DNA from 3 places in the Promicromonospora kroppenstedtii genome. Region 2 is predicted to be linked to each of the others. Evidence: predicted binding sites of a transcription regulator. Region 2 holds the regulator's gene; each other region holds the start of a gene.
The links. Region 2 encodes HspR, which represses chaperone genes until heat shock. Its sites were predicted from a motif close to AAGTTGAGTCNNNNNGACTCAACTT; they were not measured.
Positions count from the first base shown of each region.

Region 1 (5,079 bases), on a different contig from region 2:
GGCCGCCGCCGTGTCCAGCTTCAGGAGGCGGGCGACCTCCGGCTGGCTCCGGCCGAGGGCCAGGCCGATCCTGCGCTGACTCCAGCCCAGGTCACGCGCCTGGCTCGCCGCAACGACGAGCTCACGCGTCGCGGCCGCTCGCAGCTCCCCCGCATGCCGGCTCGTCCGCATCAGGTGCTCCGCGAAAGCCCGCTCGACCGCCGATTCCCGCTCCGTCTGTCTCCGCACTGGCTGCTGCTCCACCCGAAACCACCTCCTGATAGCAGATGCTATCAGCATGCTGGGTCGAGCGCCCGGGGACCCGTCAGTCCGCGTGCTGCACCACGTTGACCACCGTGCCGTCCGGCGCACGCACCAGGAACCGGTGCACGCCCCAGGACTCCGTCGTCAGCGGGTGCACGATCTCGTACCCGCGCTGCCGCGCCTCGGCGTACGCGCCCTCGACGTCGGGCGTGTGGACCGAGACCGTGGCGTCAGCGGCGGCCGTCGCGTCGCGCGTCAGGAGCTGGACCACGGCGCCGGTGTCCGGGGACGTGTAGCGGGCCACCCAGCCCAGGTTGAACTCCTCGGTGCTCAGCCCGAGGTAGTCGGCGTAGAAGTCCTTGGCGGCGTCGACGTCGGCCACCCGCAGGTTGGCCATGATCCGGCTTACGCGCATCGTTCCTCCTGATCGGGGGCTGGTCGGGAACCGGTCGGGAAATCCGGGCGCCTCCACCCGCGACGCCGTCCTAGGCTGCGGGCATGTCAGCGCACGTCGAGACCATCGTCCCGCCCAAGCTCCGCCCCGGCGACACCGTCCGGGTGGTCGCACCCGCCCGCTCGCGCACCATGATCATGGAGCACGACAACACCCGCTGGATCGACGAGCGGTTCGCCACGATGGGACTCACCCTCACGTTCGGTGAGCACGTCGACGAGGACGACCAGTTCCGCAGCGCCTCGATCGAGCACCGCGTCGCCGACCTGCACGCCGCGTTCGCCGACCCCGCCGTCGCGGGGATCATCACCGTGATCGGCGGGTTCAACAGCAACGAGCTGCTGCCCTACCTGGACTTCGACCTGATCGCGGCCCACCCCAAGGTGTTCTGCGGTTACTCGGACATCACCGCGCTGCAGAACGCGATCCTCGCGCACACGGGTCTGGTCACGTACTCCGGCCCGCACTGGTCGAGCTGGGGCATGCGCGACCACTTCGAGCCCACCGGCGACTGGTTCCGCGCCGCCGTGACCAGCGACGCCCCCATTGTCGTCGAGCCGTCACAGGCCTGGACCGACGACATGTGGTTCGCCGACCAGGACGCCCGCACCGCCGTGCCGAACGAGGGCTGGTGGCGGCTGCGGCCGGGAACCGCCTCGGGTCGGATCGTCGGCGGCAACCTGGGCACGCTCAGCCTGCTCCAGGGAACCGCGCACATGCCGTCGCTCGACGGCGCGCTCCTGTTCCTGGAGGACGACTTCGAGTCCGACGCCGCGCACGTCGCGCGCCAGCTCACGTCCCTGCTCCAGCTCCCCGGCGCCGACGGCGTGACCGGGCTCGTGCTCGGCCGCTTCCAGGCCGCCTCCGGCGTGACCCGCGGGGCGCTCGACGAGATCGTCGCGCGCCAGCCCGCCCTGACCGGCAAGCCGGTGCTGGCCGGCGTCGACTTCGGACACACCAGCCCGCAGCTCACCTTCCCGGTCGGCGGCGCGGCGGACGTCGTCGTCGGCGAGCAGGAGGCGGCGCTGACGATCACCCGCCACTGAGCTCCGACGTGTCAGACGCACGAACCACCCGGGTGACCCGTGCGTCTGACACGTTGATCCCGGGGCGGCGTCCGCCGTCGGCGAACCCGGAAATTGAGTCGGGTCGGCTCAGGTTGTACCGGTCATCAGACCCCGCCCGAGGAGGACACCATGACCACCGTTCTGACCCGTTCCCCGTTCGCCCGCACCTGGGTCCGCGACCCGTGGAGCCAGCAGCTCGGCGTCACCGAGGGCCCCGTGCCCGCGGCCGACGTCTATCGTGAGGGCGAGGACCTCGTCGCCCGCCTCGACCTGCCGGGCGTGAACCCGGCCGACGACGTCACCGTCGAGGTCGAGGGCCGCAAGCTCGTCGTGCGCGGCGAGCGCAAGGACCAGCGCTCCGAGGAGTCCGAGGGCCGCCGCATCTCGGAGGTCCGCTTCGGCTCCTTCCGCCGCGTCGTCACCCTGCCGAAGGCCGTGGACGGCGACGCCGTGCGCGCGTCCTACGACTCGGGCGTCCTGACGGTCACCGTGCCGGGCGTCTTCGCCGGCACCACGCCGCAGCGCATCGAGGTCACCACCGCCGCCTGATTCCCCTCAGGCGGCCACCACGACGGCGCCCGACCGCTCCTTGCGGCCGGGCGTCGCCTGCGTTCCTGGGGCAAGCAAGGGACCGAGCTCAGTGACTTCGGTCCCCTGTCTCGAGACCGGTCCGTTGAATGACCGGTCTCAGGGCGACCGACCGATGTCATGTGCGCCAGAAAGCACAGTCATCGCGCCAGCGCCGCCGCGCCCACCACCGTCGCGTCGCCGCCCAGGACCGCCCGGCGCACCTCGACCGGGTGCCCCGACACGGGCGGCTCGTCGTCCAGCCGAGCCCGGATCGCGGGCTCCAGCAGGTCCCAGGCGTGGGCCAGACCGCCACCCACCACCACGTGCCCGACGTCGAGCAGCGCCGCCAGCACGAGCACCGCCGACCCGACCGCGCGCCCGGCGTCGGCCAGCACGCGCGCGGCGTCCGCGTCCCCGGCCCGTGCCCGGGCCTCGATCTCCGCCGCGCCGACGGCGGCCGCCACGGCCTCCCCGTACCGCCGCTCCACCGAGCGCCCCGACGCCAGCGTCTCCAGGTGCCCGCGCTGCCCGCAGGTGCACCGTGCATCGCCGAACCCGGGCACGTGCCCGATCTCCCCCGCCGCCCCCGCGCCCCGGTACAGGGCGCCGTCCAGCCAGAGCGCTCCCCCGACGCCGGTCCCGAGCGCGATCCCCGCCGCCGACCGCACACCTCGGACGGCGCCCCAGGTCGCCTCGCCCACGAGGAACGCGTCGACGTCGTTCGCCACGGTGACCGGCAGGCCGGTCCGGGCCGCGAGCCCGCTCCGCAGGTCGGTGCCGACCCAGCCGACGAAGGAGTCGCTCGCGGCGAGCACCTCCCCCGTCACCGGGTCCACGACCCCCGCCGCGCCGACGCCGACCGCCGCGACCCGAACGCGCGCCGTGGCGGTCGCCCGCTCGACGAGCCCGGCCGCGACGTCCAGCATCGCCGCCCCGCCCGACGGCGTCGGCGCGGTCGCCGAGGCGAGCACGGCGCCGTCCGCCGTGACGACGGCGGCCCGGATCTTGGTGCCCCCGATGTCGACGCCCGCGGTGGGTCCGCCCGTCACAGCGCGGCCCCGGGGGCCGGGGCGGCGCCCGACGCCACCGCACCCGGCACCGGCGCGAGCGCCTGCCGGGCCGCGCGCCGCTCCCGCTGCGCCGCCGGGTCCGGCGTCGGCACGGAGGCCAGCAGCTCGGCCGTGTACGGCTCGCGCGGCGCGCGGAACACCTCCGGCGTCGGGCCGCTCTCCACGAGGCGCCCGGCGCGCAGCACGGCCACGCGGTCGGTCAGCTCATGCACCACGCCCAGGTCGTGGCTGATGAACAGGCAGCCGAACCCGAGCTCTGCGTGCAGGTCGCGCAGCACCTGGAGCACCTCGGCCTGCACGGACACGTCGAGGGCGCTGGTCGGCTCGTCGGCCACCAGCAGGCGCGGCCGCAGCGCGAGCGCCCGGGCGAGGCCGATCCGCTGGCGCTGCCCGCCGGAGAACTCGTGCGGGTAGCGCCGCTCCGCGCCCGCGGGCAGGCGCACGGCGTCGAGCAGCTCGCGCACCCGCGCCCGCTTCTCGGCCGCGGTCAGCCGCCGCCCGTCCCGGCCGTGGATCGCCAGCGGCTCGGCGATCGACTCGCCGACGAGCCGGCGCGGGTCCAGCGACCCGCCCGGGTCCTGGAACACCACGCCGACGTCGGCCAGCAGACGCCGCCGGGCCCGGCCGCGCGCCCGGGCCACGGAGGTGCCGAGCAGCAGCACCTCGCCCTCGGACGGCGTGAGCAGGCCGAGGCAGGCGCGGCCCGCCGTCGACTTGCCCGAGCCGGACTCGCCGACCAGGCCCAGCATCTCGCCCGCGCGCACGGTCAGGTCGAGGCGCTCGACGGCGCGCACGTGGCGGCCCTGCACCCGGTAGTCGAGGCTGACCCCGCGCAGGTCGAGCACGACCTCGCGGGGGTCGTCGGCCTCGTCCCCACCACCGGTCGAGCCATCGCCCGTCGGCCCCGCCCCGCGGTCGCTCGACCCGTGATGAGTCGTCGTGCTCGCCGGTGGCACCGCCGGCACAGCGTCCAGCAGCGCCCGCGTGTACTCGTGCTCCGGCGCCAGCAGCACCTGCTCCACCGGCCCGTGCTCCACGATCCGGCCGCCGCTCATCACCGCCACCTCGTCGGCCAGGTCGGCCACGACGCCCATGTTGTGCGTGACCAGCAGCAGCGCCGTCCCCCGCTGCGCCACCAGCTCGCGCAGCAGGTCGAGGATCCCGGCCTGCACGGTCACGTCGAGCGCCGTCGTCGGCTCGTCGGCGACGATCAGCTGCGGCTCGCACGCCAGCGCGATCGCGATCACCACGCGCTGCCGCTGCCCGCCCGACAGCTCGTGCGGGTACTGCCCCGCCCGCCGCTCCGGCTCGGGGATGCCCACGGACCGCAGCAGCTCCACGGCCCGCTCCCGCGCGACCGCCCGCGGCACGCGCTCGTGGTTGAGCACCGCCTCGGCGATCTGGTCGCCCAGCGTCATGGTCGGGTTGAGGGCCGTCATCGGCTCCTGGAACACCATGGAGACCACGCGGCCGCGCAGGTCCACAAGCCGTTCCTCGGGCGTGCTGACGACGTCGCGCACCGCGCCGCCGTCGGCCAGCTCGACCGAGCCGGTGACGCGCGCGGTCGAGGGCAGCAGCCCGAGCACGGACAGCGAGGTGACGCTCTTGCCCGAGCCGGACTCGCCCACCAGCGCGACCACCCGGCCGCGCCCTACCTCGAGATCGACGCCGCGCA
Region 1 covers NZ_JBIRYI010000011.1:124,172-129,250, forward strand. The annotation lists gene ACH47X_RS18390 (nucleotidyltransferase family protein) at 1-171, opposite strand, end outside; gene ACH47X_RS18395 (VOC family protein) at 305-658, opposite strand; gene ACH47X_RS18400 (S66 peptidase family protein) at 742-1,743, shown strand; gene ACH47X_RS18405 (Hsp20/alpha crystallin family protein) at 1,894-2,313, shown strand; gene ACH47X_RS18410 (ROK family protein) at 2,493-3,383, opposite strand; gene ACH47X_RS18415 (dipeptide ABC transporter ATP-binding protein) at 3,380-5,079, opposite strand, start outside.
Region 1: a site for HspR is predicted at 1,834-1,858, ahead of ACH47X_RS18405 (Hsp20/alpha crystallin family protein). Genes of this name have one in related genera too.

Region 2 (5,079 bases):
GCGTGGGCGTGACCTGCGGCGCCGGGGTCGCAGTCGCCGTCGTCGACTCGGTCGCGGAGACCAGGCGGCCGGTGCCGACGCCCGTGCCGAAGGACCCGGCCGGCTTCGTCGCGGCGAGCCCGGCCGGCAGGGTGACCTCCATCTGCGCGCCCGTCGCAGCGGCCTTGCCCGTGTTCTCCACCGTGAACGTCAGGTCCTGGGACTCGCGCGGGGTCAGCGGCTGGCCGGCGTCGGCGTAGTTCACCGTGAGGTAGGCGGTCTCCGCGCTGGGGACCAGGTCGGTGGGCTGCGGGACGTCGCCGCCGTCCCGGACGCCCTCGGTGCCGCCGCCCGGCAGCTCCCGGCCGTCGTGCGTGGCGATCACGGTGTCGATGAATGTCTCGGCCTCGGGCGGCGCGGTGATCTGCAGCGCCGCGACCAGGCCGACCGCTGCGACGGCGAGCGCGCCTGCGGCCACGCTCCCACCCGTGGCGGCAGCCGCGGCGGACGCGACTGCGCCCGCCGAGCCGGAGACCGCGGAGGACATCGCGCCGGAGAACGAGCTGGTCGAGGCCGCGCCCACGGTGGTCGCGGTCTGCGCGCCGCCCGCGACGGCGCCGGCCTTGGCCGCACCCGCGATGACCAGGCCACCGATCGGAGCGCCCGCGCCGACCAGCGCGAGGCCGCCCGCGCCGAGCACGAGCGGGGCGATAACGGTCTTCATGCCGTGCGCCACGTCGTGCAGCTCGAGCACCAGGGCGCTGCAGGTGGCGCAGGTCGAGAGGTGCTCGTCGATCTTCGCGGTCTCGCGCTTGGACAGGCTCGCGCGCACGTACCCGCCGAGCAGCGGGTTGACGGTGCGGCAGGTGTCCGACGGCGAGTGGCTCAGGTGCTGCTGCAGGTACCCCGCCCGCAGTGCCTCCTTGGCGCGGTAGAGCAGGGCGGACACGCCGTTGGGGCTCAGGCCCAGCACCGGCGCGACCTGGGCGGGCTTGAGCTCGTCGACGAGTACGTACCAGAGCACCTCGCGCCAGCGCTCCGGCAGGTCGACGTAGGCCTTGGCGATCACGCTGCGCTCGAAGCCCTCGAGCGCGGGGTCGTCCTTGGAGGCCACGCGGCCGAGCACGGACTCGATCTCGTCGTCGGTGCTGGGGCGCGTGCGCGCGGCGCCACGCGAGACGTCGAACGACCGGTGGCGGACCATCGTGTACAGGTAGGGCCGGAAGCCGGCGTCGGGACCGACCCCGCGGCGCAGCATCTCGAACAGCTTGCTGAAGGCGTCGGCGACGACGTCCTCCGCGTCCGCGGCCGAGACGTACTGGCGGGCGAGGGCCCGAGCGGCTGCCGAGTGGCGCTCGTAGAGCACGCCAAAAGCATCGCGGTCACCTGACCTGACCTGCAGGATCAGTTCCGCGTCGCTAGGGGTTTCACCGGTGCTGCTCTCGACTTGCCTCAACGTCTACCCAGACTCTCGCGGTGGCCGCGGTGCGGTTGACTGTCGCCGTTCTGCCACGACTATAGAGCCAAGTGGACGATTTAGGGGGTGGAATTCCACATTCCTGGGTGACGACCGGGTGAAGTCCGGTACATCGCCCCCGAAGGTGCGTCATGATGTATCCCCGTGAGGGTCCCTTCATCATGAGCGAGGCACAGCAGGAGGCGCGGGTGCGTGTGCACGACCTGCGCGAGCGGTGGCGAGCTACGAGTCTGGCGTCGGTTTGGATCCGGCCGAACGACTGGGAGCACCCCGCCGCTGAGGCGCTAGCAGAGGCACTGGCCGAGGGCCGGGGCGTAATCGCCCCCGCCGAACGGCTCGGTGCGGCGCGCGCCGGAGTAGGAGCTGGGATCACCGAGGCACTGGACGACGTCGCCTGCCTCTACGCCGCCTTCGGGCGCCCCACCGACGTCGGCGCACTGCGGGCCGCCGCGATCGGCTGGGTCGGGGAGCGCGAGCGCGTGCCTTACCAGATCGCCACGCACGATCCCTCGACCGGTCTGCCCACGGGTGAGTACCTGGGCGAGCGGCTGCGCGAGACCTACGGCACCGCGCAGCGGACCGGCACCGCTGCCGGGGACACCCACTGCCTGCTGGTGCTCGACGTCGGCCTGGACAGCCTCGACACGTGGCAGCGGCTCGCCCGCTCCGCCGCGATCGGCCGCACCCTGCACCAGGTGTTCGGCGAGGGCCATCCGATGGCCGCGATCGGCGACGGCACGTTCGTGGTGCTCTGCGAGCGGGGCCCGACGACGGCGGAGCTCGGCCAGTCGCTGCGCCGCGTCGTCGAGCGCAACGCCGAGGTGCTGGGCCTGGCCACCGAGGTACGCCGGCCCACGCGGGTCTGGGTCGAGCGCCTGCCCGGAACACATGCGGACGCACTGCTCCTGCTGGACCACCTGGCGCGCTGAGCGCCGCCACACACTCCCGAGTGAACTGGCCGGGGCCCGACGTAGCGCCCCGGCCAGCTCTGCTCAGCTCTCCTCGAAGGTGAGGCAGTCGGCGTGGGCCGGGTCCTCGGGGCCGGGGCCCACGCGGATCGACGGGGCGTTGCACTCCAGGTTGTCGTTGTGCGTGCACTCGCCGCGCTGGCAGGCACCCACGTGCGCGATGACCTTCTCCAGGCCGCCCTTGGTGCTGAGCGGGATGAACGTGGCGCAGGCCGCGTCGCCCGTGTGCCCGCCGATCGTGACGGCGCCGGCGTGACAGCCGTGCTCGTGGTTGTAGCCGCAGCCGTCGACCGAGCACTCCACGACCTCGGGCATTTCCATCAGCGTGCTCATGGCAGCTCTCCTCGCTCCGTGCGTCACTTCTGCGGAATGCGTCGATCGTATTCCTGAATGACAGATCGCACAGAGCTGAGGAATGCCTTACCTACATTCCGGCACCATTCACGATTAACGAAAGAATTGCATTGCTGAAATGTCGCGCTGGCCTCGGGGGCAGCTACTCCTCGCGGCGCGGGGCCGGGCGCCACAGCACGACGGCTCCCCCGCCGACGGCGCGATGCTCCAGGTCCACGCGCATGGCGGCGCTCCGGACGCGCTGGCCACGCTGCACCACCACGACGTCGCCCGCTGCGGGCCCGGCAGCAAAGACGCGGCTCTCCTCCTGGACCCGCATGAGCAGGTCACCGAGGCGTTCCTCGAGCACGGAGACGTGCGCCTCCAGGTCGAGGATGCGCTTGATCCCGGCGAGATTGATGCCCTCGCCCTGGGCGAGGCGCTGCACCTGGAGCAGGCGCGCCACGTCGCGGCGTGAGTAGCGGCGGCCGCGGCCGCGGGTGCGCCGGGGGACCACCAGCCCGAGGCGGTCGTACTGGCGCAGCGTCTGCGGGTGCATGCCCGCGAGCTCCGCGGCCTTGGACACGGTGAGCACGGGCGTGTCGTCGTCGACCATGTGCTCCTCCGAAGTCTCTTTTGTGCGTCTGCGTGCGGGCAGGTTACCGAATTGCGGTGCGGTGGGGCATATGCCTCACCGCACCGGCGTCATTCTGCCGCCCGCGCGACCAGGCCTGCGCGCACGTCCTCGCCGTCGTTCTCGGCGGCGAAGGTCTCGAGCGCCTGCTTGGCCTTTCTGCTGAGCTTCTGCGGCACGGCCACCTGCACGGTGACGAGCAGGTCGCCGGTCGCCTTGGCCGTCTGGACACCACGGCCCTTGACGCGCAGCGCCCGGCCCGACGGCGTCCCCGCCGGCACCTTGAGCCGCACGGTGCCGCCGTCCAGGGTGGGCACCTCCAGCGTCGTGCCGAGCGCGGCCTCCGCGAACGTGACGGGCACGGTCATGCGCAGGTCCACGCCGTCCAGGGTCCATACCGGGTGCGGCGTGACGTGCACGGTGACCACGAGGTCACCCGCCGGGCCGCCGGCGACCCCCGGGCGGCCCTTGCCGCGCAGGCGGATCTTCTTGCCGTCGTTGATTCCCGCCGGGATGCGCGCGGTGATGGTGCGGCCGTTGACCTCGAGCTCGGCCGTCGTGCCCTCCACCGCCGCCCGGAACGGCAGCGTGACCTGGGCGACGACGTCAGCCCCCGCCGTCGGCGCCGCGTAGCCGGTCGTGCCCTGGCCGTAGGCCGTGCGGCCACCGCCGAACATCGAGCCGAGGATGTCCTCGAAGCCCGCGCCGGCGTTGCCGCCCTGGGTGTAGCGGACGCGCGGCCCGCCTCGGCCGCCACCCTGGGCGCCGCCGAACATGGCGCCCATGATGTCCTCGAACCCGCCGGCACCGGCACCGCCGGCACCCGCCGAGAAGCGGGCGCCGCCCGCCATGGCGCGCACGGCGTCGTACTGGCGGCGCTGCTCCGGGTCGGAGAGCACCGCATAGGCCTCGCCGATCTCCTTGAACTTGGACTCCGCCGCCGCGTTCCCCTGGTTCTGGTCGGGGTGGTACTGGCGCGCGAGCTTGCGGTAGGCCTTCTTCACGGCGGCGTCGTCGGCGTCCTTGGACACGCCCAGCACGGCGTAGAAGTCCTTCTCCATCCAGTCCTGACCGGTCATGGCACCTCACTTCCGCGTCGATACCGGTGGTCGGGCTCGTCGAGACCTGGGCCCCGACAAGCTCGACCACCGGGGGCTACTACTCCGGTCCGACGACGCCCACGCGTGCCGCCCGGACCACCTTGTCGCCGATCTTGTACCCGGGCTCGACCACGAGGTTCACCGTGGCTGCCGTCGCGTCCGCGTCGGTCGAGTGCATGAGCGCCTCGTGCAGGTTGGGGTCGAACTCCTCCCCCACCTTGCCGAACCGCTCGACGCCGAACTTCTGCAGGCTCTGGTCGAGCTTCTCGGCGATCGCGGCCATGGCACCGCTCAGCTCGCCGTGCTGCTTGGCGCGCTCGACGTCGTCGAGCACGGGCAGCAGGGCCGCGAGCACGTCCTGCACGCCCCGGTTGCGCGCGGCCTCCTGGTCGCGCAGCGCCCGGTTGCGGTAGTTCGTGAAGCTGGCCCGCTCGCGCTGCAGGGCGTCCAGGTGTTCCGCCGCCTCCGCCTTGGCCTTGAGCACCTCGGACGCCTCTGCGGCGTCACCCGAGGGCTCGAAGTCCAGGCCGGCCAGCGGGTCGCCCGACGCGTCCCCCTGAGCGGGAGACGCGGCGGGCTCGTCCGCGG
Region 2 covers NZ_JBIRYI010000024.1:56,015-61,093, reverse strand. The annotation lists gene ACH47X_RS26040 (sigma-70 family RNA polymerase sigma factor) at 1-1,345, opposite strand, end outside; gene ACH47X_RS26035 (hypothetical protein) at 1,618-2,385, shown strand; gene ACH47X_RS26030 (DUF1540 domain-containing protein) at 2,449-2,757, opposite strand; gene ACH47X_RS26025 (heat shock protein transcriptional repressor HspR) at 2,921-3,373, opposite strand; gene ACH47X_RS26020 (DnaJ C-terminal domain-containing protein) at 3,463-4,470, opposite strand; gene grpE (nucleotide exchange factor GrpE) at 4,550-5,079, opposite strand, start outside.

Region 3 (5,079 bases), on a different contig from region 2:
CAACCACCACCCTTCCATCGCGCCGTACGGTCTGTTCCGCTGCCGTGACGGCGCCGTCCAGATAGCCGTCGGGTCCGAGGCGCTGTGGCAGAGGTTCTGCCTCGCGTTCGGCCTCGACCCCGACGCGGAGGGCCTGCGGAGCAACCCCGAGCGGGTGGCCCGCCGCGACCAGGTGATCAAGGCGGTCGAGGGCGTCTTCGACGCCTACGACGCCGACGACCTGCTCGCGCGGCTCGCCGACGCCGGGATCCCGGCGGGCCGGGTGCGTACGCTCGACGAGGTGTACGCATGGGAGCAGACGGCGAGCCAGGGCCTGCTCGTGGACGTCGAGCACACGAGCCTCGGCCGGCTGACGCTGCCGGGCCCGCCGCTGCGCTTCTTCGACGCCGACGGCGCCGAGGTCACGCGGCGCGAGCACCGGGCGCCGCCGGTACTGGACGAGCACGCCGCCCGGATCCGGGCGTGGCTCGACGCGTCGGGGGCGGCCGGTGCGCCGGGGGCGGCGGGTGCGCCCGCGCCGGAGGCCGGGCCGTGACGCGGCGCTGGACGGCGCGCGAGCTGCTCGACCTGGTGCTCGACGGCGGCAGCTTCGAGTCCTGGGACGAGCAGGTCGACACCTCCGGGCACCCGGCGGAGTACCGCGCGGTGCTGGCCGCCGCCGCCGAGAAGGCCGGCACCGACGAGTCCGTGCTCACGGGCCGCGGGCGCGTGCGCGGCCGGCCCGTGGTGGTGGTCGTCAACGAGTTCCGGTTCCTCGGCGGCTCCATCGGCCGGGCCGCGGCCCAGCGGATCACCGCCGCCGTCCGGCGGGCGACGGCCGAGGGGCTGCCCGTGCTGGCCACCACGGCGTCGGGCGGCACCCGGATGCAGGAGGGGACGCCCGCGTTCCTGCGGATGGTCGAGATCTCCCGCGCCGTCATGGACCACCGCGACGCCGGCCTGCCGTACCTCGTCTACCTGCGGCACCCCACCACGGGCGGCGTCTACGCGTCCTGGGGCTCGCTCGCGCACCTCACGGTGGCCGAGCCGGGCGCGCTCATCGGCTTCCTCGGCCCGCGCGTGGTCGAGGCTCTCACCGGCAAGGCCCTGCCCGACGGCGTGCAGTCCGCCGAGAACCTCGCCGCCAAGGGCGTGCTCGACGGCGTCGTCACGCCCGAGAGCCTGCCCGCGCTGGTCGAGCGGGCGCTCGCGGTGCTGGTCGACCCGCCGTCGGAGCCGGCGCTGCCGCGGCGGACGGGTGAGCCGTCCGGGACGGCGTCGGCCTGGGACTCCGTGCTGCGCACCCGCGCCGAGGGGCGCGTGGGCGTGCGCGATCTGCTGCGCCACGGGGCGTCGGGGACGGTGCGGCTGTCCGGCACGGACGAGGGCGAGCGGGACGAGTCGATGCTGGTCGCGCTGACGCGGCTGGACGGCCGGCCGTGCCTCGTCGTCGGCCAGGACCGGACCCGGCAGTCCGAGCGCACCCCCATGGGGCCCGCCGCCCTGCGCGTGGCGCGCCGGGCGATGGGACTGGCCGAGGAGCTGCGGCTGCCGCTGGTCGCGGTGATCGACACCCCCGGGGCCGAGCTCTCGCAGGCCGCCGAGGAGGGCGCGCTCGCCGGCGAGATCGCGCGCTGCATGGCCGCGCTGACCCGCATGACCGTGCCCACGCTGTCGGTGATCCTCGGCCAGGGCTGCGGCGGCGGGGCGCTCGCGCTGCTGCCCGCGCAGGCTGTGATCGCGGCCGAGCACGCGTGGCTGTCGCCGCTGCCGCCCGAGGGCGCGAGCGTCATCGTGCACGGGGACACCGCGCACGCGGCGCAGATGGCCGAGGCGCAGCGCGTGCGGGCGGTGGACCTGCTCGCGGAGGGCGCGGTGCAGCGCGTGGTCCCGGAGCACGACGAGGACACGGTGCGCGACGTCGCCGTCGCGGTGGCGGCGGAGTGCGCGGCGGTGCTGGCCGGGCTGGCCGGTCGGTAGTTTCGGGTGGTCGGCAGAATGTCAGGTGGTCGGTATTCCGAGCTGCCGACCACCTGACATTCTGCCGACCGCCCGAAACTACCGACCACACATGGCTAGCGCTTCTCCAGCGCCTTGCGGACCTGCTGGGTCAGGGCGAACACGAGCAGCGCGGCGAAGGCGATCGAGGCCACGTTGTCGGGCAGCACGACCGACAGGCTCGCGCCGCCGAACGAGAACACCGACGCGACCAGGCCGATGATCGCCGCCGTCCTGAGGTGCACCAGGCCGTTGCGCGCGTTGACCCAGGTCCCGGAGACGGCGGTGGGGATCATCGCGACCAGCGACGTCCCCTTGGCGAGCGCGGGGGCGAAGTCGAACAGCGCGGACAGCCCCGGCACGGCGATCTGGCCGCCGCCGATGCCGAGCAGGCCCGACGCGATGCCCATGACCAGCCCGAGCCCCACCATCCCCGCGCCGTCGAGCAGGCTGGGGACGCCCTGCGCCGTGCTGACCGACGGCGGGTCGGCGAACGCGTCGAGCAGGGACCGCACGATGCCCGCGACCAGCACCCCGACGAACAGCCAGCGCAGCAGGGTCTCGGGCACGCGAGCGAGCAGCCGCGCGCCGTAGGCCGCACCGACCACGGAGCCGACGACGAGCAGTCCGGCGGAGATCAGGTCGACCGCCTGGTGCGTGAGGTACGGGATGGACCCAACGATCGCGGCCGGGAGGATCGCCGCCAGCGAGTAGGCGCTCGCGCGGCGCTGCGTCAGCCCGCCGAGCGAGGTCAGGAGCGGCACCATCACGATGCCGCCGCCGAGGCCGAACAGACCGGAGAACGCTCCGCCGACGATCCCGACGAGGACGGCACGGGGTGGGGTCAGGGAGTCGTCAGTCTGCTCGGTCACCCCGTGATGATCTCAGGTGTGCGGCGATGGTCAGCGCACAGTCCGGTGAGGCGGTGCGTGTGGTGTCCACCTCCAGGTCGTAGGCGACGCCCTGGTGGACGACGTCGGCCTGCTTCGCGGCCATGCCCGGCACCCGGTCGCCGCGAGCCGCCTCGCGCCGCCCGGCCACGACGGCGTCGCACCGCACGCCCACCCAGAGCGTCGGCACGTCGCCCAGCGCGTCGAGCCAGCGGCGCTGCGACGCGCCGCCGCCCAGGAACACGTCGTCGACCACGAGGTGCGCGCCCGCGCGCGCCATGGCGACCAGCCCGGTGATCCAGGCGTCCTGCAGCGCCATGAAGTCCCCGCCGACGGCGACGCCGCCGTCGTCCGCGAAGCCGATGCCGTCGCCGCCGGAGGTCAGCCGGGCGGGCATCGCGTCGACGAGGGTGTCGATGCTGAGCGAGAGCCAGGGCTCGGGCAGCACTGCCTGCAGGTGGCGGGCGATCGCCGACTTGCCTGAGCTGGATCCGCCGTTGAGCACGATGACCTGGGTGTCCATGCCGCCACCGTACGAGTGTCGGTGACGCGCGCTACAGTGATTTCAAGTTGAGTGGAATAGACTCAACTTTGAGACGGTTTCATCGAGGTAGTACTCCGCCCATCATCACCAGCCCCGGGAGGCTTCATGGACACCAAGTTCACGACCATGTCGCAGCAGGCGATCGGCGACGCCATCCAGTCGGCGTCGGCCGCCGGCAACCCGCAGCTCGAGCCGGTCCACCTGCTCGCCTCGCTGCTCACGCAGGAGCGCGGCGTGGCCGTCGGTCTGCTCGACGCGGTCGGGGCGAACGCGCAGGCCATCGGCCAGCAGGTGCGCGCGGCCCTCGTCGCGCTGCCCCAGGCCAGCGGCAGCAGCACCGCCCAGCCGAGCGCGAGCCGCGCCCTGGCGACGGTGCTCGACCTGGCGGGCAAGGAGGCCCAGGGCCTGGGCGACGAGTACGTCTCCACCGAGCACCTGCTCATCGCGCTGGCCGCCGGCCAGTCGTCCGCGGCGCAGATCCTGTCCGACGCCGGGGCGACCGCCGACGCCCTGCGCGCCGCGCTGCCCGCCGTCCGCGGTTCGGGCCGGGTCACCAGCCCCAACCCGGAGGGCACCTACAAGGCGCTGGAGCAGTACGGCACCGACCTGACCCAGCAGGCACGGGACGGCAAGCTGGACCCGGTGATCGGCCGCGACTCGGAGATCCGCCGCGTGATCCAGGTGCTGAGCCGCCGCACCAAGAACAACCCGGTGCTCATCGGCGAGCCCGGCGTCGGCAAGACCGCCGTCGTCGAGGGGCTCGCCCAGCGTGTGGTGGCCGGCGACGTCCCCGAGTCCCTCAAGGGCAAGCGCCTGATCGCGCTCGACCTGGCCTCGATGGTGGCCGGTGCCAAGTACCGCGGCGAGTTCGAGGAGCGCCTCAAGGCGGTCCTGGAGGAGATCACCGCGTCCGACGGCGAGGTGGTCACCTTCATCGACGAGCTGCACACCGTGGTCGGCGCGGGGGCGGGCGGCGAGGGAGCCATGGACGCCGGCAACATGCTCAAGCCCATGCTCGCCCGCGGCGAGCTGCGCATGGTCGGCGCCACCACGCTCGACGAGTACCGCGAGCACATCGAGAAGGACCCCGCGCTGGAGCGCCGGTTCCAGCAGGTGTTCGTGGGCGAGCCGTCGGTGGAGGACACCGTGGCGATCCTGCGCGGCCTCAAGGAGCGCTACGAGGCGCACCACAAGGTGACCATCGCCGACTCCGCCCTCGTGGCCGCGGCCTCCCTCTCCGACCGGTACATCTCCGGCCGGCAGCTTCCCGACAAGGCGATCGACCTGGTCGACGAGGCCGCGTCCCGCCTGCGCATGGAGCTCGACTCGTCCCCGATCGAGATCGACGAGCTGCAGCGCGCCGTGACGCGCCTGGAGATGGAGGAGGTCGTGCTCTCCGAGTCGGCCGACGCCGCCTCCAAGGACCGGCTCGAACGGCTCCGCGCCGACCTCGCCGACCGCCGCGAGGCCCTCGCCGCGCTCACCGCGCGCTGGGAGTCCGAGAAGGCCGGGCACAACCGCGTCGGCGACCTGCGTGCGCGCCTCGACGAGCTGCGCACCGACGCCGAGCGCAAGCTCCGCGAGGGCGACCTGGAGGGCGCGGCGCGGATCCAGTACGGCGAGATCCCCGTCGTCGAGAAGGAGCTCGCGGCCGCCGAGGAGGCCGAG
Region 3 covers NZ_JBIRYI010000019.1:73,168-78,246, forward strand. The annotation lists gene ACH47X_RS24120 (CaiB/BaiF CoA transferase family protein) at 1-535, shown strand, start outside; gene ACH47X_RS24125 (carboxyl transferase domain-containing protein) at 532-1,959, shown strand; gene ACH47X_RS24130 (sulfite exporter TauE/SafE family protein) at 2,055-2,849, opposite strand; gene cpt (chloramphenicol phosphotransferase CPT) at 2,833-3,390, opposite strand; gene clpB (ATP-dependent chaperone ClpB) at 3,517-5,079, shown strand, end outside.
Region 3: a site for HspR is predicted at 3,435-3,459, ahead of clpB (ATP-dependent chaperone ClpB). Genes of this name have one in related genera too.